3 regions of the Paenibacillus sp. ALE2 genome follow, and region 1 is predicted to be linked to each of the others. Evidence: riboswitches for the same ligand, from Rfam matches in the RefSeq annotation. Region 1 holds a riboswitch; each other region holds the start of a gene.
The links. Region 1 has a riboswitch for thiamine pyrophosphate ahead of ACXHJ1_RS18575 (thiamine phosphate synthase). Riboswitches for the same ligand answer to the same signal wherever they lie in the genome.

Region 1 (8,202 bases):
GGGGATACAGCAGCACAACGTGCGTTATTGAATTACATACCAGCTATTGTGATACTGGATTATGATGGTTATTATACGTTCGCTTCATCATCCTATAAAGATGCGTATGGACAAGCGGTTATAGGCCCCAAGTGGAGCGAAAAAAAGCCTTATGCCTATGTTGATTCCGCAGGCAATAGTGTGGGATTCACCCTGGATAATTATCTACATGCCTATGATGCGCAGAATCACAGATGGGTGGAGGGGGTTCAAAAAGAGCTTGAGGGTCAGACCCCCATTTCGTTACTGAACAATTCATTAACCTTTGAGCAAATACGCCGTTCCACCATTGTTCGCACCATTCAGGAAGATCTGGCTCGACTGATTAATGTCCATAACGAAAAAGCAGCACGGAATGGCATTTCCTATACGTTCACCCTACCACTCATTTCACAAGAGGAGTGGTATAACACAATAGATGATGTGGGTATGATCGCGTTTATCCAAGGCATTCCAGTTGGAGACAGATATTACAATAATTATGGGTTTGGTGGTGGAAGAGTCGTCCGAAAGCAATCTATTATTGGTGGCATAGAACCGGGTACTGGAATGAAATATTTTTATAGAGATTCATATCCAGCCCCTTTTCAAACGACTGAGCGTTTTACGGATGAAAAATCTGCGGCAGCTGCTGGTTATTTTGAGTACCAATATCATAACAGCTTAAAATAATCACCCTCCGGGGTGGGTTTCGTATTATTAGGTCAACCAAAAGGTTGGCCTGTTTTAATAGGAGTTTAATCTGACGTTAGCCGGGAAGAACTTTGTTTTGAAATGGGCAGAGAAATAGACGAATCTCCAAGCCAAGCCGATAGCACAATAGAAGCAGTGCCAGCCTAGTCTTTTGCCTTTATAGTCACTGCTTTTTTAAAGAGTGAGTCAAATAAATGGAATTTAATACTCGACTTACCGGGGGAGTTCCAAAGAAGATGATACCAATTAGAAGTATGTGGTATCAAATGTAATTTTAAGTAATAACGTCTTTTGAAGTGAAGGACGAAAACGCTTGTGAATATTTTTGTCTTGGCATCAATTAGGCTTTTGCCTATTGTTGAAGGTTTTTTAGTCCTTTATATAGGCAGCCGCATATGATAAGTAAACACTGAATTAAATAAAGGAGAATGAGTATGTACCATAAATCATGCCATCACTTTCCATGGCATATTCCTATGTATAACAGCTGTAATTACAATTATAGGAGTTATGATCCTCAATACTACAATTGGTATAATAACGACAGTAATCTCTATGAAAAGACAATATTAAGAGATTATGGACAAAGTCCATTTGTAGTGAATATTGACCAGGCTGCAAAACAAAACAAAAATTATCGTACCGCTATATGGACAGGAAAACATTTACAAGTGACTCTGATGAGTATTAATGTTGGCGATGATATCGGTTTAGAAGCTCATCCAACAACTGATCAATTCATACGTATTGAAGAAGGTCAGGGACTTGTTCAAATGGGGGATAGGAAAGACCAATTAGATTTTCAAGTGATGGCCTATGATGGCTATGCAATTATGATACCTGCTGGAAAATGGCACAATGTAATTAATACAGGAAATATGCCCCTTAAGATATACGTTATCTATGCACCGCCTGAGCATCCATTTGGAACAGTTCATGAATCAAAAGAAATTGCCATGTCTGCTGAAAGATAAATAAATCCAATTATATTTTATTTTATTTCTTCCCGGTCCGGAACCCAGGCCGGGATAATTACATTTTCTCCATTTTATTATTCCTTCGATACCCATGAGGACTGTCTACATAGAGTTCTGTTTTTTAATTGTTATTAGAACTTATCAATTATTAAGGTATTCATTATTTGGAATTGTAAGCTTCTGTATACTAACTTCAACGCTGTTCCAACATTTTAGAACTAAGCTTGAAGCTTAAATTGCCAAAAGAAGCAAAGAAACTCCTTATGTACCTACCGAAGAGGAGATTAAGCGCTAATTCGATATGATTTAGCAAGCGAAAAACCTTCAAGACATATTGATTGTTAATACGTTGCTATTTACCGACTTTTGGGAAGCGAGTTGACCAATATCAAGTTGGCCGATGTCGATTTCTACTACTTTCAAATCCGGATTAATAAGGGCAATGAGGGCAAAAAAATAAGCCATGTCCTTAGCGTATATTTTCGTTAAAATGTTGGTGGACCCCTTGACTAACATTAGCTGTTTTTCTTTTTTTAGGCCACTCCATCTGAAAACCTTAAAATTCGCTGTTTTCAATGTTCCGATAAGGGTGCCGAATGTGCTACAATAAAGCTTTGAAAGAAACGAAAGATTGATGAAATAAGAACACTCGGCAGTGCCGATGACAATAAGGAGCCAAAAACAGCTTATGAGTTTATTGACTGTAGAAAATGTATCCCACAACTTTGGGGACCGTACATTATTTAAAAATGTTTCCTTTCGATTACTTGCGGGGGAACGTGTAGGATTGGTAGGAGCTAATGGTGTTGGTAAATCGACACTCATGAACATTCTGACTGGAAAGTTGCTTAAAGATGAAGGCAAAGTGGAATGGACTCCACGTGTACGTTATGGCTATCTGGATCAGCACACCAAGCTGACGCCGGGCAAAACAGTACGTGATGTATTAAAAGACGCTTTTCTTCCTTTGTTGGAACTAGAAAAGGAAATGATGCAAATTACAGACAAAATGGGAGAGGCTTCTCCCGAAGAGTTGGAAGTCTTGCTGGAACAGATGGGAGAAATTCAAGAGCAATTGGATATGGGGGATTTTTACCTCATTGATGTGAAGGTTGAAGAAATGGCGAATGGATTAGGTCTCTCTGCCATCGGACTGGATCGGGATGTAGCAGCACTTAGTGGTGGGCAACGGACAAAGGTGCTTCTTGCTAAGTTGCTGTTGGAAAAGCCAAATGTATTGCTGCTGGATGAGCCTACCAACTATTTGGATGTGGAGCATATTGAATGGCTTACGCGATATTTGAAGGATTATCCCTATGCTTTTATCCTCATCTCACATGATACTGAATTTATGAACCAAGTTGTTAATGTAATCTACCATCTTGAATTTGCTAAGATGACCCGCTATTCAGCTAACTATGAAAAGTTTCTTGAAATGGCGGATCTGAACAAAGCACAGCATATTGATGCATATGAGAAGCAGCAGGAGTATATTAAGAAACAGGAAGATTTTATTCAGCGCAATAAAGCGCGCGCATCTACATCAGGCCGTGCAAAAAGCCGTGAAAAGCAGCTTGATCGGATCGAACGTATTGATAAGCCTGAAGAAGCTGCAAAGCCAACCTTTCAGTTCAAAGAAGCCCGTGCGAGCGGGAAAACGGTTTTTGAGGGTATTGATTTTGAAATTGGCTACACTCATGCCCTTTTGCCTAAAATGTCCATGACGATCGAACGTGGCGAAAAGATCGCAATTGTTGGCTGCAATGGTGTTGGTAAGTCTACGTTGCTCAAAACCATTCTTGGGAAAATACCTCCAATCAGCGGAAAAACCTATCAAGGGGATTTCTTGCAGCCTGCTTATTTTGAACAGGAAGTAAAGGCGGAGAAAATTACACCGATTGACGATGTATGGAATGAATTTCCGCATTTGAATCAGCATGAAGTACGAGCGCATTTGGCGCGCTGTGGTTTGAAGAATGAGCATATCACCCGGCCTTTGTCTGCGCTTAGTGGTGGAGAACAGGCTAAAGTCCGCCTTTGTAAACTGTTAATGCGTGAGAGCAACTGGGTACTGTTTGATGAGCCTACCAACCACTTGGATGTCAAAGCAAAGGATGAACTCAAACGTGCTTTGAAGGAATACAAAGGGACCGTATTGCTTGTATCCCACGAACCGGACTTTTACGAGGATTGGGTAACCAAAACGTGGAATGTAGAAGAGTGGTCTAGTAAAGTTAACTAAAATCCAGTTCTGACAGATTTCACACAAGGTGGGGTTTGCAGAATTAGGAAAATATGCTAAGCTATCTTTAGCTGATACAATAAAATAGCCACACTAGGGGAGCCGCCCATGCGGCTGAGACGAAATAAATGGATTTCGGACTCTTTGTACCTGATCTGGGTTATGCCAGCGTAGGGAAGTGAGTACTGTACAAACAAGGTAGTAGATCTTTACTTTTGTTTGTGCAGGGAACGATATACGTTTACGGATATAATAGTCCGTTCGATTTTGAACGTTTGTCAAGCCACTTCCTTTGGGAAGTGGCTTTTTGCGTTTCGTTCATCCTCATTTGTTCGAGCTTCCGTAGACGGATTTACATATGATCTCCTTTCATTATTGCTGGTACATGTGGCTGGCTCCGTATGATATTACCCAATAGGGAGCTGCAACAATATAGTTCAGCTTATACGATTATTTTATATTTTTTAGTCCAAGTGAGGTGAAAATGAGATCGAATTACACGTAATTACGATGGAAAGTGTCTCCTGTGTGGATGTACCCAAAGTGGCTGCCGCTATTTGTCCTTATATTCATTATGTACACGCACGTTCGAAACAGAAGGGTGCCTCTGCTTTGCTTTCTTTGACTCGTAGCATGATCGAGCAGGAAGTTCCTTTGCAGCAAATTGTAGTAAATGACCGTATGGACGTAGCTTTACTTACCTTGGCAAGAGCTGTCCAGCTACCTGCTAATGGGTTATCTGTGATGGATGCGAAAAGTCTGCTTCCAGTGGATACACGCTGTGGAGTGTCTGTACATTCCTTGGAGGAGGTGCAGACCGCTGAGCAGGGGGGAGCAGACTATGTACTATTTGGTCATGTATATGAGACCTATTGTAAGGCCGGTCTTGTACCGCGGGGTGTAGCACAGCTTGAACGCATTTGCAGATTGTCGGCCATTCCGGTGATAGCGTTGGGAGGCATACAACCTCATCATGTTCCAGAGCTCTATCATGCCGGAGCAAGCGGAATTGCGGTGATGTCTGGTATATGGGAAGCAGAGTCACCCGTTGCAGCAGCGATGGAATATAGGCGAATGGTAGATCTTGTAGTTCACGACCTGTAGCAAGAAAACGAGACGAAGGGAAAGCAGAATGCTCACCGGAGAGGAGACACGGAACATATGTCAAAGACACATACAGAGAAAAAAGCAATAGGACACGCAGAATGCTTGGTCATAGGCGGGGGTGTGATCGGCAGTGCCATTGCTTATCATGTGGCTAAGGAGGGACGAAGTACAATTATGCTGGAACGATGTATCCCCGGTGAGGGAGCATCAGGAGCAGCGGCGGGAATGCTGGCAGCGGAAAGTGAAGAGTTCTCAGACCTTGAGCTGGCACGATTTGCTCGCGCAAGTCGAGATGCATTCCCTGACCTTGTCTGTGATTTGGAGCGTTTATCGGGTATTTCAGTTGATTTTCGTACAGAAGGTTTTGTGACCCCTTTTCGTTCAGAAGCAGAGGGCCAAAGACGCTGGAATGCTGCGAATATCCGAGAGGATGATAGCCCTATTTGGTGGGATGCCAGGGAATTGGCTCGACGGATTCCGGGCTTGGCAGATCAAGTAATTGGGGCTATATACCGATCAAAGGAGACACAAGTGGCCCCTGTTCAGCTTTGCCGTGCTTATGCAGGGGCAGCTGCGGTGCTGGGAGCAACAATATGGTCTGGAACTCATGCTGAGGAACTGATCATACAGGACGGCCGAGTTTGCGGTGTGCGAACGGATAGTGGATTTTTTTCCTGCGATCAGGTCGTGATTGCCGCAGGCTTGGACAGCTTGAAATTGCTAGAACAAATTGGATTTGATTATCCTCTTTATCCAGTCAAGGGTGAAGTGGTAGCAGTCTCCTTGAAGGACCATCCGTTGGATTATACCATTTATGCCGATGATGTTTACCTCGTGCCTAAACAGAATAACGAGCTTTGGATTGGGGCTACGAGTCTTCCACATCAATATGACAAAGAGGTGACCGTAGGAGGCTTAAAAGGACTGTTAGCACGTGCATCTGCCTGGTTGCCGCGTGTACAAGAAGCTTCTTTTATACGTGCTTGGGCGGGCTTACGTCCACAGGCAGCTGCGGAGCGTCCTTTCATTGGCCCTGTTCCTGGAGTAGAGGGCGTCTATGCTGCAGTCGGGCATTATCGTAACGGTGTCTTGCTTAGTGATGCGACTGGGCGAGCGATGGCAGCTATGCTTAAAGGGGCTGATGCGGCTGGACTTGGAATAAGCAAATTTTCTTCTGAACTCCTCAAGGAGGAAAGCTTATGAAGCTGATCATTAACGGACAGAGCATGACCATTTCTAATCGAATCACTCATGTGGATCAATTGCTGCATGAACTTGATTTAAAGGTGAAAACCGTAGTGGTAGAGCTGAATCGGCATATATTGACCCGTGAAGATCATCATGAGACGGTACTTAAGGATGGAGATTGCCTAGAAATCGTACATTTTGTAGGAGGCGGTTGATCATGTTAACCATTGGAAAAGCATCTTTTACCTCAAGGCTGTTGCTGGGAACAGGGAAATTTTCGGATCTGGATATCCAATCCCAGGCTGTAGAGGCTGCTGAGACGGAAATATTAACGTTCGCTGTGCGCAGACTGAATTTGGAGGAACGGGATAAGCAACATTTTCTTGATACGCTAGATTTGAGCCGGTATACACTTCTTCCCAACACAGCAGGAGCAACAACAGCAGAAGAGGCAATCCGTATTGCCAAGTTGGCAAAAGCCTCTGGCTTGTGCGACATGATTAAGGTGGAAGTCATTGGGGATAGCAAAACGCTGTTGCCTGACCCTTTTGAAACGTTGAAGGCTAGTGAAAAACTGCTAGAGGAAGGCTTTGTCGTACTGCCCTACATATCGGATGATGTGATACTAGCAAAGAGGCTGCAAGAGCTTGGAGTACATGCCATTATGCCTGGTGCCTCACCGATTGGTACAGGACATGGTTTGCTCAATCCGTTTTCATTAGAGTTAATTATTGAGCAAGCAGAAGTTCCGGTTATCGTCGATGCAGGTATTCGCTCACCTGGTGACGCAGCAATGGCGATGCAGTTGGGAGCAGATGGTGTTCTGCTAAATACAGCTGTGGCGGGAGCGAAGAACCCTGTGAAAATGGCTGAGGCCATGAAGCTGGCTGTGCGTGCAGGCAGATATGGTTTTGAGGCAGGGATGATACCTGTAAAACGATATGCTTCAGCGAGCAGCCCAACAGAAGGCATGGTTCAAGGATGAGGATATCTGAAAAATCCGGTGCTGGAACACCACAAATTGATCGTTATTCCAGACAGGAAAGGTTTGCACCCTTTGGGCCTGCAGGCCAACGCCGGCTTGCTTCTTCTCACGTACTAATCATAGGTGTTGGAGCGCTGGGTACAGGCATTGCAGAAACGCTAGTTCGTGGAGGCGTAGGTACGGTAAGTCTCGTAGACCGGGATTATGTGGAATGGAGCAATTTGCAGCGCCAGCAGCTTTTTCAGGAAAGTGATGCAGCGCAAAGGTGTCCCAAAGCAATAGCGGCCCAGCGAAGATTAAAGGATATTAATTCGCAAACAGTCATCCATGCACATGTTTTGGATGTTGGGGTAGAAGAGCTGGAAGAGTTGATCCAGGGGGTGGATCTCATGATGGATGCAACCGATAACTTCGATACTCGGCTTCTTATGAACGACATGGCTCTCAAGCATCATATTCCTTGGATTTATGGAGGATGTGTGGGTAGCTACGGTGTAACTTACACTTTTTTACCGGGTCAAACACCTTGTCTACACTGTCTGATGGGAACTGTACCGTTTGGAGGAGAAACATGTGATACAGCCGGCATTATTCCGCAGGCAGTACAAATGGTCACCGCTAATCAGACTACAGAAGCTTTCAAACTTCTTGGTGGATATCCCGAGGACTTGAGAGGAAAATTGCTTTCGTTTGATTTGTGGAAAAATGAATATGTAGCAATAGCAGTGGATCGTCTCAAAAAGTCGAATTGTCCTTCTTGCGGTAGCCAACCGACGTATCCCTATTTATCGACCTCTCATCGGCAGAAAGCAGATGTTTTGTGCGGTAGGGATACCGTTCAAATAAGACCTGCCAACCGGATATATCTGAATCTCGCAGAGATAGCAGATAGATTTGCAGCATTAGGCGAGGGAAACGTAGAGTGGAATTCGTATCTGGTTTCCTTTAGTGTGGGAGAGCATCGCTTGGTG
Region 2 (8,202 bases), 2.2 Mb from region 1:
GCCGAAACGCTGGCTTACCTGCGCAGCACCGGACGTTCCGATGAGCAAGTCAGCCTCGTAGAGGAATATTACAAAGCTCAAGGCATGTTCCGCACAGCCGATACCCCAGATCCTGTGTTCAGCGATACGATTGAGCTGGATCTGGCTTCGGTTGTACCGAGTCTCGCCGGACCCAAACGTCCGCAGGACCGTGTTGAGCTAAGCCGCATGAAAGAAACCTTCGAAGGCATTATCCGTACCCCAGTAGACAAAGGCGGCTATGGACTGAGCGATGAAAAGATCGCACAGAAGGTTCCACTGACCCATCCGGACGGCTCCACCAGTGAGCTGGGTACTGGCTCAGTCGTGATTGCAGCGATTACAAGCTGCACGAACACCTCCAACCCAAGCGTTATGCTAGGCGCGGGCTTGCTCGCCAAAAAGGCAGTACAGCGCGGGCTCAAAAAGCCAGGCTATGTTAAAACAAGCTTGACACCAGGCTCGCTTGTCGTAACGGAGTACCTGCAAAAAGCCGGGCTGATCGAACCGCTTGAAGCCCTCGGCTTCCATGTGGCAGGCTATGGCTGCGCGACCTGTATCGGTAACTCCGGACCCCTTCCTGACGAAGTGAGTCAGGCCATTACAGACAATGATCTGACCGTTGGCGCAGTTATTTCCGGTAACCGGAACTTTGAAGGACGGGTGCATGCGCAAGTCAAAGCCAACTATCTCGGCTCACCGCCACTGGTAGTCGCTTATGCTCTCGCCGGCACGGTAAATATTGATATGGTGAACGAACCACTCGGTTACGATCAGGACAATCAGCCTGTCTACCTGAAAGATATCTGGCCTACTTCCGAAGAAATCAAGGAAGCGATCAGCCTGTCTCTGAGCCCGGATATGTTCCGTCGCAAATATGAAAATGTATTTACGGCCAACGAAAAATGGAATTCCATTCCGGTTCCTGAAGGCGAACTGTATGAATGGGATGAAAACTCAACTTATATTCAAAATCCGCCGTTCTTTGAAGGACTTCAGGATGGTGTGCAGGATATCAAGGAAATCCGTAATGCCCGTGTACTTGCCCTGCTGAATGATTCGGTCACGACGGACCACATCTCACCAGCAGGCAATATCGCCCCTTCCAGCCCGGCAGGACTGTACTTGAAGGAGCATGGCGTGGAACGCAAGGACTTCAACTCCTACGGCTCCCGCCGCGGTAACCATGAAGTCATGATGCGCGGTACATTCGCCAACATCCGTATCCGCAACAATGTAGCTCCAGGCACCGAAGGCGGTGTGACCAAGTACTTGCCTACAGATGAGGAAATGTCCATCTATGATGCGTCCATGAAATATCAGGCAGCCGATCAGAACCTGATCGTCATCGCCGGCAAGGAATACGGCACAGGCAGCTCACGTGACTGGGCGGCCAAAGGTACGTTGTTGTTAGGTGTTAAAGCCGTCATTGCTGAAAGCTTCGAGCGGATTCACCGCAGTAACCTGGTCGGTATGGGTGTATTGCCGCTGCAATTCCAGGAAGGCTATGGCTGGTCCAGCTTGGGCCTGAACGGTCGCGAAACCTTCGACATTCTCGGCATTGACAATGACGTGAAACCAGGTCAAGAACTTACGGTTGTAGCCAAACGCGAGGATGGCACCAAGTTCGAATTCCCGGTCACTGCTCGTCTGGACAGCACCGTCGACATCGACTACTACCACAACGGTGGTATCTTGCAAACCGTACTGCGTCAAATGATTCAAGCGTAATGATATAGCATCATATATACAACACCCCTGATTGCAGATTCATCTGCGATTAAGGGGTGTTTTTTATCTGTATGAGGCCCTATGTAAGGCAACAAACAGGACAAAAAAAGTCGATCCTCTCAGGACCGACTTCTAGCCACGTTCTCTTATAACCTTAGCTTCACACGCCAATTACTTCGAAATATCCAAAAAGCCCTCTCCGAATACGTCCCGTACGTCATGAATGGTGATAAATGCTGCTGTATCGATAGCTTTCACAATCTTTTTAAGCGCTGACACCTCTTGTTTGCTAATGACGATATATAAAACTTCTTTTGGATTTTTGGTGTAATATCCGTGGCCTGACAGGACGGTGACTCCACGATCCATTTGTGTAATGACCATCTCGGCAATTTTGTCTTGATGCTCCGAAATGATCATGACCGCTTTTTTCGGATTCAATCCTTCAATCATGAAATCCATAACTTTCGTACCGACGTACAAAATAACGATAGTTAGCATTAATTTTTCCGGGCCAATAATAAAGTAGGAAGAGAAGGCGACAATCAGATCAAAAAACAACAAGGCATAGCTGATATTCCAATCCAGATACTTGTTGGCAATCCGGGCTAAAATGACTGTTCCTGCCGTTGTACCACCAACCCGTACAATTAAGCCAATGCCGACCCCTACCAAAACTCCGGCAAATACGGCATTAATCGTCGGCTCATGCGAATCAATCCGCCAGTTGACTGTTAAATGTAAAAACAGCGAGTTAAAAGCGACCGCAATTATAGTATACAGAGTCGTTCTCTTGTCCAAAAATTTATATCCGACAATCAGCAGCAAGCCATTAATGACCAGATTGACGATCGAGGGAGACCACTGAAACAGGTAGTACAAGATGATCGTGACCCCTGTAACGCCCCCCTCACCAAATTCATTCGGGATCACATACAGATTAACAGCGAGCGCGAAAAAAAACGCACCTAGAATAATAAATACGATATCTGCAATACTTTTTTTCATATATGCTCTAATCCTCTCTCTAACATTTCAACGGATGAATTGCCAGATGGATTGGCTGACTCTTCTTGCCAAAATACGCTGACAACCAGTTCATGGTATCCACTACCCAACATAAAGTCAATACATCTTTGACACTTTAATTCGCCACCAGACTGCCTTAGTCCAACCTTATAATTCCGCAAAATTCCGCTAATACAAGGTTATTCGACAAAAAAACACAATCCCGACTACTAAACTGAGAAAACGGGCCTCTAGCCCTTGTTTAGGCCCTAGGCACATTTTCCCCTAAAATGACCATCCTCCTAATACACATTTTGGACACATACGACCATCTTCCTGTTTTATGTCAAAAGCGTTTTACTTTGGATAAATGCGGGTATAATGATTGAAACATTACCAAGCAACCTACACGGCATTACGACATCAAGTACATATACATAGTCCTATACAGACGTCCTAAGCAACTCAATCTGAATTTGACAAAATGGAATTGGAGGAATGACCACATGAATACAATGAACTTAACTGTCCACACCCTGATGCCTTTTCACCACCAATACCAACGTGCCAACGCGGTGAGTATGCAGAAGAAAGAAGACAGCTCGGAGAAGAAGCTCAGCTTTCAGGACATTTTGAATGAAAAAATGGGTAAAAAATAAAGCTCCGTTAATCCGGTAGCATGATCCCGCTTTACATAAGCTGAAAAGCCGTGGTTTCTACATCGACTGTAGAGAACCACGGCTTTTTGTTACTCACGCGTTTCTAAACCTTGCTCATACGTTTATGGAAATAAACCTCTGACGAGCTTAACTGTAATTTTCGTTGAGGCTTCCCAGTTGATTGACTTTTGTATCGCTACCGATTTTTACTGCCCAGCTTCCCGATACTGCTCTGCCTTCTCTCGCATCCCGGCGGCAACGGCTTCCTCAGTATTCAGTCCCTTATCGGCCGCATAGGCACGAATGTCCTGCGTGATACGCATACTGCAAAACTTGGGACCGCACATCGAGCAAAAGTGGGCTTCCTTGGCCCCCTCTGCTGGTAGCGTTTCATCATGGTAGGACAATGCCCGCTCAGGGTCAAGCGAGAGATTGAACTGATCGCGCCAGCGGAATTCAAAACGCGCCTTGGACAAAGCATCATCCCGCTGCTGTGCCCGCGGATGACCCTTCGCCAGATCAGCAACATGCGCGGCAATTTTGTAGGTAATAACTCCTTCGCGGACATCATCTTTGTTCGGCAGACCCAAGTGCTCCTTCGGCGTAACGTAGCACAACATGGACGTCCCGAACCAACCGATCATCGCCGCCCCGATAGCTGAGGTAATATGATCATATCCTGGTGCGATATCCGTCGTCAGCGGCCCTAAAGTATAAAAGGGGGCTTCCTTACAAATCTCCATTTGTAAATCCACATTCTCCTTGATTTTGTGCATAGGGACATGTCCTGGCCCTTCAATCATGACCTGGACATCATGCTTCCATGCAATTTGCGTGAGCTCGCCCAACGTCTCCAGCTCTGCAAATTGTGCTTCATCATTCGCATCATAGATACTCCCTGGACGCAGACCATCCCCGAGAGAAAAGGCCACATCGTAGGCTTTCATAATTTCACAGATTTCTTCAAAATGCGTATACAAAAAATTCTCCTGATGGTGTGCAAGGCACCAGGCTGCCATGATCGACCCGCCCCGGGATACAATTCCCGTCATTCTATTCGCCGTCATCGGTATATATCGCAGCAATACACCCGCATGGATCGTAAAATAGTCCACTCCCTGCTCCGCCTGCTCAATCAGCGTGTCTCGATACAGCTCCCACGTCAGCTTCTCAGCTTCGCCGTTCACCTTTTCCAGTGCCTGATATAGCGGCACCGTTCCAATCGGTACGGGAGAATTCCTGATGATCCATTCGCGCGTTGTATGAATATTCCGGCCTGTAGACAGGTCCATGACGGTGTCTGAGCCCCAGCGTACAGCCCAGGCCATCTTCTCCACTTCCTCCTCGATGGAGGACGTAACCGCGGAATTTCCAATGTTTGCATTGATCTTTACGTGAAATTGGCGCCCAATGACCATGGGTTCGCTTTCCGGGTGATTGATATTTGAAGGTAAAATAGCTCGTCCAGCCGCCAGCTCCTGTCGTACAAACTCGGGCTCTACGCCTTCGCGGATCGCCGCGAATTCCATTTCAGGCGTAATGATCCCTTGCCGCGCATAGTGCATTTGCGTCACGGTGCGTCCTTGCGAGGCCCGTAGCGGACGGTTGGTCACGCCGGGAAATTCCACTGTCTCCCGTTTGGAACCAGGCTTCATCCCGTTATCCTCCGGCTTGACGGCGCGGCCCTCATAAGCCTCCACATCTCCCCGTTCCAGTGCCCAAGCTCGCCGTAATGGTGGCAATCCCTGACGGATGTCGACCTGGTAGGCTTCGTCCGTCATCGGACCGCTGGTATCGTATACACGCAGTGGCTCATGATACTCGGTTCCCTGCGGCGTATGTGTGGGTTTTAGCGCGATTTCACGCTCAGGCACAGCAATATCCGGCCGAGAACCTTGAATATACACCTTACGGCTCCCCGGAAAGGGCTTTAGCCCACTGGCTTGCTCCGCTTTGGCCTTCTCTCCCTCTACTTCTATTATTCCTGCCAATCCTGCATCTGCTGATTTCACTCCTGTTTCTTTTGTTCCTTTTGTTTCTGTCGGTTTCATGGTCCATTCCTCCCGTTTCGTTGAAATGACACACCGATCCGAACCATTCCCAGGGTGGCGCTGATCTATGCAAAAAAGCCGGTTCCCTAGGGAACCGGCTAATCAAACGAAACAGCTATCCAAACCGATCGCACGTGGAATAATCATATTCCAATGCGCGGTCGTAGACAGCAGCTGCGTATACATTTCAATGGCCGATTACTTCCCTACGCTGGTATGATCCAGATCAGGTGCAAAGGGTCCGGAATCTTGCCTGATTCCATCTCAGCCCGCATTACAGGCTCCCCCAGTAACTGTGATACTTTCTATTCACATGAATTGGTGGCTATAACAGACATACCGCCATCTCTATCAGACTACTTTAAATTTATAGCTTTGGCAACCCTTGTATGATTTCCTTTTGTATTGATTACTGTCACGGAAGCATAAGCCCCATTTCCTTGGCTGCTTCGATCAAAATCGGTGCAAACTCATGCAGCGTCTCGGGCGCAAGTCGACTGACCGGGCCGGATACAGATAAAGCCGCCGTGACCTGTCCCTTTCGGTTCACAATAGGCGCGGCCACAGCCGCAGCTCCTGGCTCACGTTCTTCATAGCTGGTCGCATAGCCCTTCTCACGAATGTCCTGCAGCTGGGCTTTATAAACCTCCGGGTCTACCGAAGGTGGCCATTCTTCACTGCTTAGCAACACCTCCAGCTCCTGTGGTGGCATAAAGGCCGCCAGCACCTTGCTGGAGGCTCCCACAGCCAGCGGCATACACGCACCCACAGGCGCAACCCTGCGGATCGCCTGATTGCTCTGCACGGCTTGTATGCGAATACGCATGCTTCCATCCCGCAGGTACAAGCTGACCGTTTCCCCTAAGCGATCACGCAGTCCTTCCATTGCAGGCTGTAACAACACCGCCGGCTCATCGCTTTGGGACAGATGCGTGGACAGCTCCCATATGCGAAAACCAAGCCTATATTTTTCCGTTTCGGCATTCCGAACGACAAATCCCCGATCCTCCAGCGTAGTCAAAAGACGATGAACAGTGCTTTTATGTAGACCAATTTGGGAGGCAATCTCCGTTAGACCAAGATCAGATTCTGCGGTAAAACACAGCAGTATATCAAGTGCACGCTCTACAGCGCGGACGGTTAATTTACGGTCTTCCATCGTGAACCGCTCCTCTTGTATCCATATTCGTTTCACACTATGAAACATGGTTACATAAATTATATAGAATAGTCGCGGCTACTGTAAACCGATGTTTTTGTGACAACCATATTACAGAACAAGAACAAACATCGACAATTCTTTGCATCATTTTTACTTTTCCGGTTCAGGCGTTGACTTTGGATAATAGCCATCATACGATAATAGGTATCTATACGGACATACCCTACTATTTTCAAGTGGAATTATACCTAATTTTATATAAGGAGGCTCTTACATGATTTCGACATCCCAGCGCAACGCTCAGCTACAGACCGCTGTTCAGGAGCCGTCCACCCCACTCTTTAATCCCCGTATGCTGCGGTTCAAGCACGTTGTGATTGCTCTGCTGCTGTCGGTCGTATTTTTTCTGTTGTTTTGCTTTATTGCCTTGCATGCTTACATCGCCTGGGTGCTTACGAATCCCACCGTCGCACCCTTGTACTCTAATCCGATGCAGGCCAAAGGCATGCCTTATGAAGATGTCAGCTTCCCAGCCAAGGATGGTAGCCGTATCGTACAAGGCTGGTATATCCCGGCGGATCAATCGCGGAAAACCATTATTTTCAGTCATGGTTACGGGGCTAATCGCGAAGAAAGCTGGATTCCTATGTATGATCTGGCGCATTATGCCCACAGTCTGAACTTTAATGTGGTCATGTTTGATTATGGATTCGCGTCACAAAACAGCAAGGCCGTCGCAACCGGAGGTAAGGCGGAATCCCAGCAGCTTCTTGGAGCGATTCAGCTTGCGAAGCAACGCGGCTCGTCGGAAATTATCGTATGGGGCTTTTCTATGGGAGCAGGAACCGCTCTTCAGGCGGGCTTGCAAACCAAGGATGTGGACGCAATGATTTTGGACAGTACCTTCCTGCTGGAGCCAGATACACTGTACCATAACATTCACAATCAAATTAATCTGCCGAGACATCCGTCTTTGGAAATTTTGGAGTTGCTGTTTCCAGTCTTAAACGGCACCAGCTTGCATCAGATTCCATATCAAGAGGTTAAAAAGGAGAACTATCCGTTTCCAATCATGTTTGTGCATGGTACACAGGATGAAAAGGCTCCTTACCCCATTGCGGAAAAGCTTGCTGCCAATCAAACCAACCCGCTTTCCAGTGTATGGATTGTCAAAAACGGGATACATGAGCTTATTTTCAGAGAGCATCCCCGTGAATATTTGCGACGGGTATCGACATTTCTAAGCAGTGTGCAGGAGCTAGAGGACAAGAAAACCACTGCTGCTGCCCATAAACAAACGACTACGAAGTAAGAAATTATTTTTAAAACAAGTATTCATCGTCTTAAAGAAGCCTGCCTATGGACACTTAACCCGTGCCGTAGACGGGCTTCTTTTTTTATTTTCCATGAGTAATTATTGTTCTGCGCAACAGGTATAACCTGATGAAGGAAGTTCATAGACATATTCACGGTGAGACGGCGAATATACTGGGTACATATGCATCCAGGACAGATCTGCTAGATCTGCCGGATAGCCATAGCGGGATACGGGAGGTAAAAACGAATGCTGAGT
Region 3 (8,202 bases), 1.3 Mb from region 1:
TTGAACTGGAACATGAATAAGGGGTTGATCATTGTCTGGGGCTAGCCAAGCCAGCAGTTCAGCTCCAAAAGAGTAGTTAGGATTGTTTCCTCCTTGCCATTGCGGCATTAACAGGCGTATTGTTTTAGTCATATTTTCTCTCCTTTACTTCAAATTACGGTTAGTATAAACTGAACGCAAATAAAAACGTAGTACGCACTAATTTGATAGGTACTACCCGAAAGGATAGTGTGAATATGAGTATGGCTGAATTTAAAGGTAAAGTTAAAAATATTGAAGATACACCTTTTGGTTATACAGTGTCAGTCATTGGTGGTAAATGGAAAATGGTTATTATTTATCTTCTGGCTGAAAACCAAGTGGTTCGCTTTAATGATCTGAAAAGACAAATCGGAGCTATTACATACAAAACATTGAGTTCACAGCTAAAGGAATTGGAAGCGGATGGATTGGTGAACCGGAAAGAGTATCCTCAAGTTCCGCCTAAAGTCGAGTACAGTCTCACAGAAAAAGCGGAAACACTATTGCCTGTTTTGGAAGGGTTATGTGAGTGGGGAACCAAAAACCAATATAATTAAATATCGTTTTCTAATTGTTCTCGAATGCTATACGAATATTAGAAAAGACGATTGACATATATTTATAGTTAATCAGGTATTCAACGAGCTCAAGTGCACTGGGGATAGGAACGCTTAAAAATCAGTATCATTTGGGGGATGTGATATTTTGACTATGGCAATTATTTTATTTGTAGCGAATATTCTACTTATTCTTGTTTCAATCGTTGGTATTGTTCTGTTCATGGGGATATTGTACAGGGGGTACATTTTGCTAGGATTACTTATTGCTGAGAAAAAGAACACAAGAAATCAAGCTGTAAAAGATTAATTTTATGACAACACAGAGCCTCATTTCTACTTTATTAGTGGAAATGAGGCTCTTGCGTAAACAATAAAAGTGACATAATGGGGTGAAGGAAGGGACATAGCATTTTATAGCTTTTGGGACATCCCCGGATGTTTGATGCTTAGCACTACCTTTTTCTTTAATTCCTCTGCAGCAGCTCGAATCTGTTTTGCCTGCGTCACAGCCGAAATCACCGCTACACCATCGGCACCCACACCTACCACTTCCTCCACACGGTCTACCGTAATGCCACCGATCCCGACGATCGGAAGGTCAATTCCCGCTTTGCGCATCTCATGCAAAATGGCTGGACCCTGCACGGCTTGAGCATCGTCCTTCGAGATGGTGGGATAGATGGGTCCGACGCCGAGGTAGTCCGCACCTTGCAGAATGGCTCGACGAGCTTCCTCAATCGTATGGGCGGAGACGCCAAGGATTCGGTTTCCGATCCGCGTACGCACAGAATCAGCCGATTCATCGTCCTGACCGATGTGAACACCGTCGGCGTTGAGCTCAAGAGCCAGCTCCACATCGTCATTGACGATAAAGGGGATACCAGCGTGGTGGCACAGATCTTGTAGCTGACGCGCAAGTTTGAACATAGGCACCCCTGTTAACGCGCTACGGCCCTTTTCCCGGAACTGGATCATGGTTGTGCCGCCAGCAAGAGCCTCCTGCACGACCCGATTTGGTTCCGCGAGGCAGTTCACGCTTCCAACAACCAGATACATCTGTAAATGCCGGCGCATGGTCTCAGGTAATATTCGACCGCTCATTGGAGTGTCTCCTGACTACGGCGATAGGCCCAATGGTTGGTTGGACCGTGTCCCTGGCCCAAATACAATGTATCCTCAATCGCCGCCTGAATGAAGGCTCTTCCATTCCAAATAGCTTCCGGTACAGACACGCCTTTCCCTAATTCAGCGGTAATCGCTGCTGAGAACGTACATCCTGTTCCGTGTGTGTGGACAGTTCGCACCCGCTTGCCGCCCAGCTCTGTGAAGGCTGTTCCGTCAAAGAGCAGGTCAATGACCTGACCGCTGTTTTCGCTCTCCTCATCGTGGCCGCCCTTGATCACAACGAATTTGGGACCCCGGCTACTAATATGTCTCGCAGCTTCCCGGCGTCCTTCCATCGTACGAATGCTTATCCCGGTTAAGGCCTCCGCTTCCGGGATATTTGGTGTGACGACCAGTGCCAAGGGGAGCAGGTCGTCGTTCAATGCCTGCACCGCTTCTGGTTGCAGCAGCTTTGCGCCCCCTTTGGCAATCATTACAGGATCGACGACAACCTTTTCCCAGCCGAACTTTCGGATCTGCTCGGCCACAAGACGGATGATGCCTGCATCAAATAGCATGCCAGTCTTTAGGGCGTCGACTCCAAGATCTGATCCTACAGCTTCGATCTGTTGCGCTGTTGCTTCCTGTGGCAGCGGATATACACCGTGAACTCCCAAAGTATTTTGTACCGTTATGGCCGTAATAGCTGACATACCGTATACGCCAAGCTCCTGAAAGGTTTTGAGATCGGCTTGAATTCCAGCCCCGCCGCCACTGTCTGAACCGGCAATCGTCAGCGCTCTCGGTACATGCACGTTTCTCATCGCGCACCACCTGTTGTAGTTGTTCCAGCTTCACGGATCGTGACATGCCCCTCTAGCGAACCAGTATGTAGTTTGGCAAGCTCGTCGAGAAAGGCAATCTGGAAGCTGCCTGGCCCCAGCTTTGCGGTATGCGCTGCGGCTCGAGAAGCTGCTGCACCGTAAAATGCCAAACCTGCTGTGCCTGCGAGCAGCAGGTTGGGTTCAACTGCTGCAAAGGCGCCCAACACAGAGGTCAGCAGGCAGCCTGTTCCGGTTACCTTCGTAAGCAGCGCGTCTCCGCCACTAATCAATCGTACTTCAACCCCATCGGTGATGACGTCCTCTTTTCCAGTGATGACAACCATGGTATGGAGCGTTTGCGCAGCCCGAACTGCCAGATCGACATTACTGCTGTCAGCACTGTCGCCTGCATCTACCCCTTTAATTTCTCGGGCTTCTCCGATCAGATGAGCGACTTCGGCTGCATTGCCTCGTACTAGTGAGATGTTAACCTCGTTTAGAATTCGTAGTGCTGACTCGGTTCTAAAGCTAGTCGCTCCTGCACCGACCGGATCTAACAGAACTGGAACACCGTGAGCATTCGCCGATTGTCCAGCAAGGATCATGGCATCCACCAGCTCACGGTTTAGCGTACCGATATTTAACACGACGGCGCCCGCTATTTTGGCCATATCTGCTACTTCCTCGGGTGCATAAGCCATCACCGGGGAGGCCCCTAGTGCATATAGGCCGTTGGCTGTAAAGTTGGTGACCACCACATTGGTTATATTATGAACGAGGGGGTTGCTGTTTTGTACCTTTGTCAGGAGCGCCGAATAACTTTGTTCCCATATATTCATCATGTTTATCCTCTCTCATCTATACTGATTATTCCAAGACCGTAGCGCGCATCTGGACGGGCCATTGTTCCTGCTTATAAGCCATATCCCAGAACATATATTCCAGCTGGCAGCTTAGCATAAAATGCTCAATCATCCGCTCTCGCTCGGCAGCCGTGGCGACTTTCGCCCAAGCATCCACACGCTCTCGATATTTGAAGGTTACATCTTCAATTTGGTTGCCATAGAAGCAAATCCACTCATAGAACGGATGAGACTCGTCTGGTCTTACCTCATCCATTAGCCTGCGTCCAATTTCAAGATATGTCCATGGACATGGTAGCAGCACGGCCATGATTTCCCCAAGACTACCCTCATGTGCGACGGTCAGCATATGGCGGATATAATGATGAGCGGACGGAGCGAGTGGATATCCCTGCATCTCTTCATAGGTGACACCTGCGATAGCACAAAAATTTTGATGCGGATGAACCTCGCTGTTGAGAATAAAAGAGATCTGTTCGTTAAATACAGCCATATCCTCCCGGCTCGTGCTTTTGGAGATTGCGATGCCGTAAATCCGCATGTAGGCGTTCAAATATTCAAAGTCTTGTTTTACATAGTGAATCAGCTGTTCCCTTGTTAAATTTCCTTCAGCAATACCTCTCACAAAGGGATGCTCATAAATGGCTTGAAAAATGCCATCCGCCTGCTGACGGAGCTCTTGCGAAAAACTCATTTCCCCACCTCCAACAAAAATGGAGAATAAGAAGTCCCGTAAGATACAATTCTCGGAACAATGCCAAAAAGCCGCCCCGAAAACTGGAGCGGCTTCAACATAGGTTCAATGCGCAAAAACGCCTGAAACCCTATATAGAAGGCTCCACTTTCCTACGCTAGTACGAACTAGATCAGGTTCAAAGGGTCCAAGATTCATTCTTGTCTCAGCCATAATGGCTCCCCTAGTGGACTTTCCTATTCTTTTGACTAATACTGTACATTCGTTCCTATGTTATGTCAAATTGCTTATGCCTAGTGAAGGATTAGTGAGGGTGATGGATTACACTTTCCACGGCTTTGACCCTCACATATTCCGGTTTCCACATTGCATCCCGAATGGCTTGCTCAATATCTGGAAGGTGTGCCTGAGCTACCTGATCCTGAATTGCGGCCTTCGCTACCGCAACCGCAACCGCAAACGAAACATCACGTAATTTTCGAATATGGGGCAGCAGTGCGCCGCCAAGTTCATTCGAATCTACGGCGTTGGCAACGGCATCAGCTGCTGCGGTAAACATGGAAGGAGTGATTCGTTTGGCCTTGACCACAATTGCGCCTAGACCCAGTCCCGGGAAAACAAAGGCATTGTTCGCCTGACCAATTTCAAATTTCGTACCGTTATAGGTGACGGGCTCAAAGGGACTTCCCGTAGCAATCAATGCTTTGCCATCAGTCCATCGTATCAAATCCTCGGGTACCGCTTCAGCCAGATTGGTAGGATTGGACATGGGCATAATGATCGGGCGTTCCACATGCTTTGCCATTTCCTTGATAATCTCTTCAGAAAAGGCACCCGCTACACCGGAAGTCCCAATTAAGATTGTAGGTTTTACCTGACGGATGACCTCCAACAACGGTATTTTGCCGTCTTCCGATCGGGCCCATGAGCTGATTTCTTCCTTTTTACGCACATATGGTTTCTGATAATCGAGTACATCTTCCATATCGTCCGTTAATAGCCCACGATAATCAAAGGCCCAAAACGACCTGAAAGAATCTTCTGCAGGAAGCCCGTCCTCGATCATAGCGCTCCGTATTTGGTCGGCGTTACCGATTCCTGCTGCCCCTGGACCAAAGACAAGTATTTTTTGTTCACGTAGCGGAATTTTGGTGACACCTACCGCCGAAACAATCGCAGCTAATGTGACTGCTCCTGTGCCCTGGATGTCATCATTGAAGGTGAGAATGTTTTGACCGTATTTCCCTATTATGTGGCGTGCGTTCACGCTCCCCACATCCTCCCAATGCAAAAGCGCCTTCGGGAATTGTGTTAACGTTTTGCTAATAAAGGTATCAATAAATTGATGATAGGCTTCTCCGCGAACTCGTTTATGGCGGTTTCCGATGTATAGCGGATCATTCAGCAGCTTCTCGTTATTCGTGCCGACATCCAGTACAATGGGCAGCACCCTCCCGGGATGAATGCCTGCCGCAGCTGTATATACAGCAAGTTTGCCAATAGCAATGTTAATTCCCCCGACACCCCAGTCACCAATTCCCAAAATACTTTCTGAATCCGTCACGACGACAAGGTCAACATCCTCACTACGCAATCCGGAATTATAGAACGCCTGTCCGATACCGTTCGGATGATCTATCGATAAATATACGCCCCCGGGACGGTTGTACTCATGGCTGTATTCTTGAATGGCGGTTCCTACAGTCGGTGTGTAGACTACGGGCAGCATTTCACTCAAATGGTCGGTTAGCAGCCGATAGTAAAGCACGACATTCCGGTTATGAAGGTCGTTAAGTGAAGCATTTTTACGCAGCATGGTGGGTTGTGCCAGGAATTGCTGATAAGCCCGAACGCTCTGTTTTTCCAATGAAAGGACAGTGGGAGGAAGAATTCCTTCCAAGCCCAGTTCTTTGCGTTCTTCTTCTGTAAATGCCACCCCTTTGTTCAAAAGAGGGTTTGCTAGGACGTCCTTTCCTCGTAAGGGAGTAGATAATGACCCATCACGATTGACATGAAATGCTTTCATAAAAATACCTTCTTTCCCTATATTTTGATAATTATTCATGATGAAAATGACATGTTGTCCATAGTATGGACGTACAAATTGGTTTTATTCGCCTATCAATCTATGACAAAATGACCATATGTGTATCTTTTTATTAATCCTATAGAACTAATTTTGTTTTCGGATTCACCTTGTAATTCGTATAGTAATAGTCCTAATGAATCGGGTCTAAATGCTCTGTTTTTATCAAATATGAAAATTAGTTTTTCTTCTCTTGAATGCTTATATATCAAGGGATGTGAGCTATTTTGTTAAGAAAATATGAAGTATTTGGACATTAATTTAATCTTACTAAGCAAACATTTTTAATTCTTTTTCAACAAAATAGAATTATTCGGAGGAAAAGGAGAGGTTTGTGTGCAGGGACCTATAGCCATTTTTAGCGATAACAACAGGGCTATTGATTATCCCAATGTGATTTGTTTTTACCAATATATACAGTGCGAGGACACGGAGGAAGCTTCAGTCTACGAGGGCGCAAGTTGTTGCCTGATAGATTATAGGGAGCCGGGGCAAGCCGTGCGGAAAGCTAATCAGATCCGTAGCCAATTTCCGCAAATGCCATTGCTATTGGTGACGGATGTAACCTTTCCGTTCAGTGATCAGCATATGGTGCAGATTATCGGAGTAGGCCGATTGCGTCTGCTATTTTGGCAAGCCAATGATACCGAAGAAATACTTTCTGAAATACAAAGCTTGCTCTATCCCGAGTATTCGACTAAAAGCCAACATGTTGCATTCATCTTGTCTGTGTATAACGAAGAGAAACGTTTTGTTCATGTCAAAACCTTTGCTGAGCGACTGCAAGCCTTTATCCGCAGCCATATTATAGAGGGTTCGATTTATCTCATTGATGATGGTAGCCACGATGGCACGAATGCCTTGATTAAAGCGCTGGAGGCAGCAACGGACTTGTTCGTAAACCGGATTAACCAGAACTTGAGTCCACTGCTTCAAACAAGGGAATTGGGACGCAATACGCGCAAGGCAGGGACGTATCTGGAAGGAATGCGGACCATCGGTGCGGATTACTACGTATTTGTGGACGCGGACGATTCCTTTTTTATTGAGGATATTGCCAGAATGATCAATGTTGTTCAACAGGGCTACTATGATGTTGTGATTGGAACCAAAGATATAACCGCCGAGAATCGTTCTCTATTGCGATCTATCGTCAGCTTTGGCAAACGGGTCGTCTCTCGCCCCTTTTTACCAACCGGTGTAGTAGATTCCCAGACGGGTCTTAAAGTGATGAGCTCGGTTGCCGTGAAGCGGATGTTTCCACATTTGAAGGAACAACTCGGACTAGCGCTGGATCTGGAGATGATGTTCATTGCCAAGCGACTTCAGCTCCGTGTGCTGCAACTACCCGTCAAATGCATTGACCGAGATGGCTCGCACATTCATGTCTGGAAGGATTCCATTCGTTTTTTGCGCTCTATCATTGAGATTTGGCGACTGGATCGGCGGGTGAGATAACCACGTGAACAACCGATTGCGTTCGTTGATGTTCCCCCTCTTTAATGTGCTGCTTAACGGATTCAATTTTTTCTTCCACATTGCAGCGAGCTGGTATCTTACCGGACAAGCCTATGGTCAGGCGAACGCGCTGTTGGCCCTCTTTGCACTGTTGTCCGTATTGGGCTTATCCATCCAGCTGTTAACCGCCAAGCTGGTATCCAAGGCTGACCAGAAGCTTCCGCTACGCAGCTTACCGCTCGGTTCTCTATTACTAAAAGCACCTCTAGTGCTAACTTTGCTTGCCATGATCATTTCACTGTCCTTTCATCCGTTGCTGGGTTCGCTATTGGGCGTTGAGTCCGGCCCGCTGTTCATGCTGTATGCCTTGATCGGATTGCATATTCTGGTGAGTTCGTGCCGTGGAGATTTACAGGGGAGGGAACGCATGCTGGCGCTCAATGTGAACTATTACATTGAGGTATTAGGGAAGCTATGCCTGTTTTTTATCCTGGCAGCCCTGGGATTAAGGCTGGAAGCCTTACTATTAGCGAGCTGTGGGGGAATGCTGCTGTCGTTGCTTCACGGCTGGATCGTTTCGGCCCGAGGCTTG

Region 2: linked by a shared signal. The riboswitch ahead of thiC (phosphomethylpyrimidine synthase ThiC) and the one ahead of ACXHJ1_RS18575 (thiamine phosphate synthase) in region 1 are both predicted to bind thiamine pyrophosphate.
Region 3: linked by a shared signal. The riboswitch ahead of tenA (thiaminase II) and the one ahead of ACXHJ1_RS18575 (thiamine phosphate synthase) in region 1 are both predicted to bind thiamine pyrophosphate.

What each region holds. Positions count from the first base shown of each region.
Region 1 is NZ_CM134213.1:4,230,274-4,238,475, forward strand. Features, by position in the region: gene ACXHJ1_RS18560 (hypothetical protein) at 1-711, shown strand, start outside; gene ACXHJ1_RS18565 (cupin domain-containing protein) at 1,167-1,706, shown strand; gene ACXHJ1_RS18570 (ABC-F family ATP-binding cassette domain-containing protein) at 2,398-3,951, shown strand; TPP riboswitch at 4,037-4,145, shown strand; gene ACXHJ1_RS18575 (thiamine phosphate synthase) at 4,462-5,055, shown strand; gene thiO (glycine oxidase ThiO) at 5,113-6,261, shown strand; gene thiS (sulfur carrier protein ThiS) at 6,258-6,461, shown strand; gene ACXHJ1_RS18590 (thiazole synthase) at 6,464-7,231, shown strand; gene ACXHJ1_RS18595 (ThiF family adenylyltransferase) at 7,228-8,202, shown strand, end outside.
Region 2 is NZ_CM134213.1:702,428-710,629, forward strand. Features, by position in the region: gene acnA (aconitate hydratase AcnA) at 1-1,749, shown strand, start outside; gene ACXHJ1_RS02835 (YitT family protein) at 1,921-2,757, opposite strand; gene ACXHJ1_RS02840 (hypothetical protein) at 3,264-3,416, shown strand; gene thiC (phosphomethylpyrimidine synthase ThiC) at 3,623-5,467, opposite strand; TPP riboswitch at 5,654-5,765, opposite strand; gene ACXHJ1_RS02850 (IclR family transcriptional regulator) at 5,883-6,626, opposite strand; gene ACXHJ1_RS02855 (alpha/beta hydrolase) at 6,904-7,941, shown strand; gene ACXHJ1_RS02860 (Fe-Mn family superoxide dismutase) at 8,194-8,202, shown strand, end outside.
Region 3 is NZ_CM134213.1:2,910,000-2,918,201, forward strand. Features, by position in the region: gene ACXHJ1_RS12750 (arginase family protein) at 1-132, opposite strand, end outside; gene ACXHJ1_RS12755 (winged helix-turn-helix transcriptional regulator) at 237-578, shown strand; gene thiE (thiamine phosphate synthase) at 993-1,682, opposite strand; gene thiD (bifunctional hydroxymethylpyrimidine kinase/phosphomethylpyrimidine kinase) at 1,679-2,509, opposite strand; gene thiM (hydroxyethylthiazole kinase) at 2,506-3,351, opposite strand; gene tenA (thiaminase II) at 3,377-4,066, opposite strand; TPP riboswitch at 4,199-4,301, opposite strand; gene ACXHJ1_RS12780 (NAD-dependent malic enzyme) at 4,371-6,092, opposite strand; gene ACXHJ1_RS12785 (glycosyltransferase) at 6,489-7,610, shown strand; gene ACXHJ1_RS12790 (transporter) at 7,615-8,202, shown strand, end outside.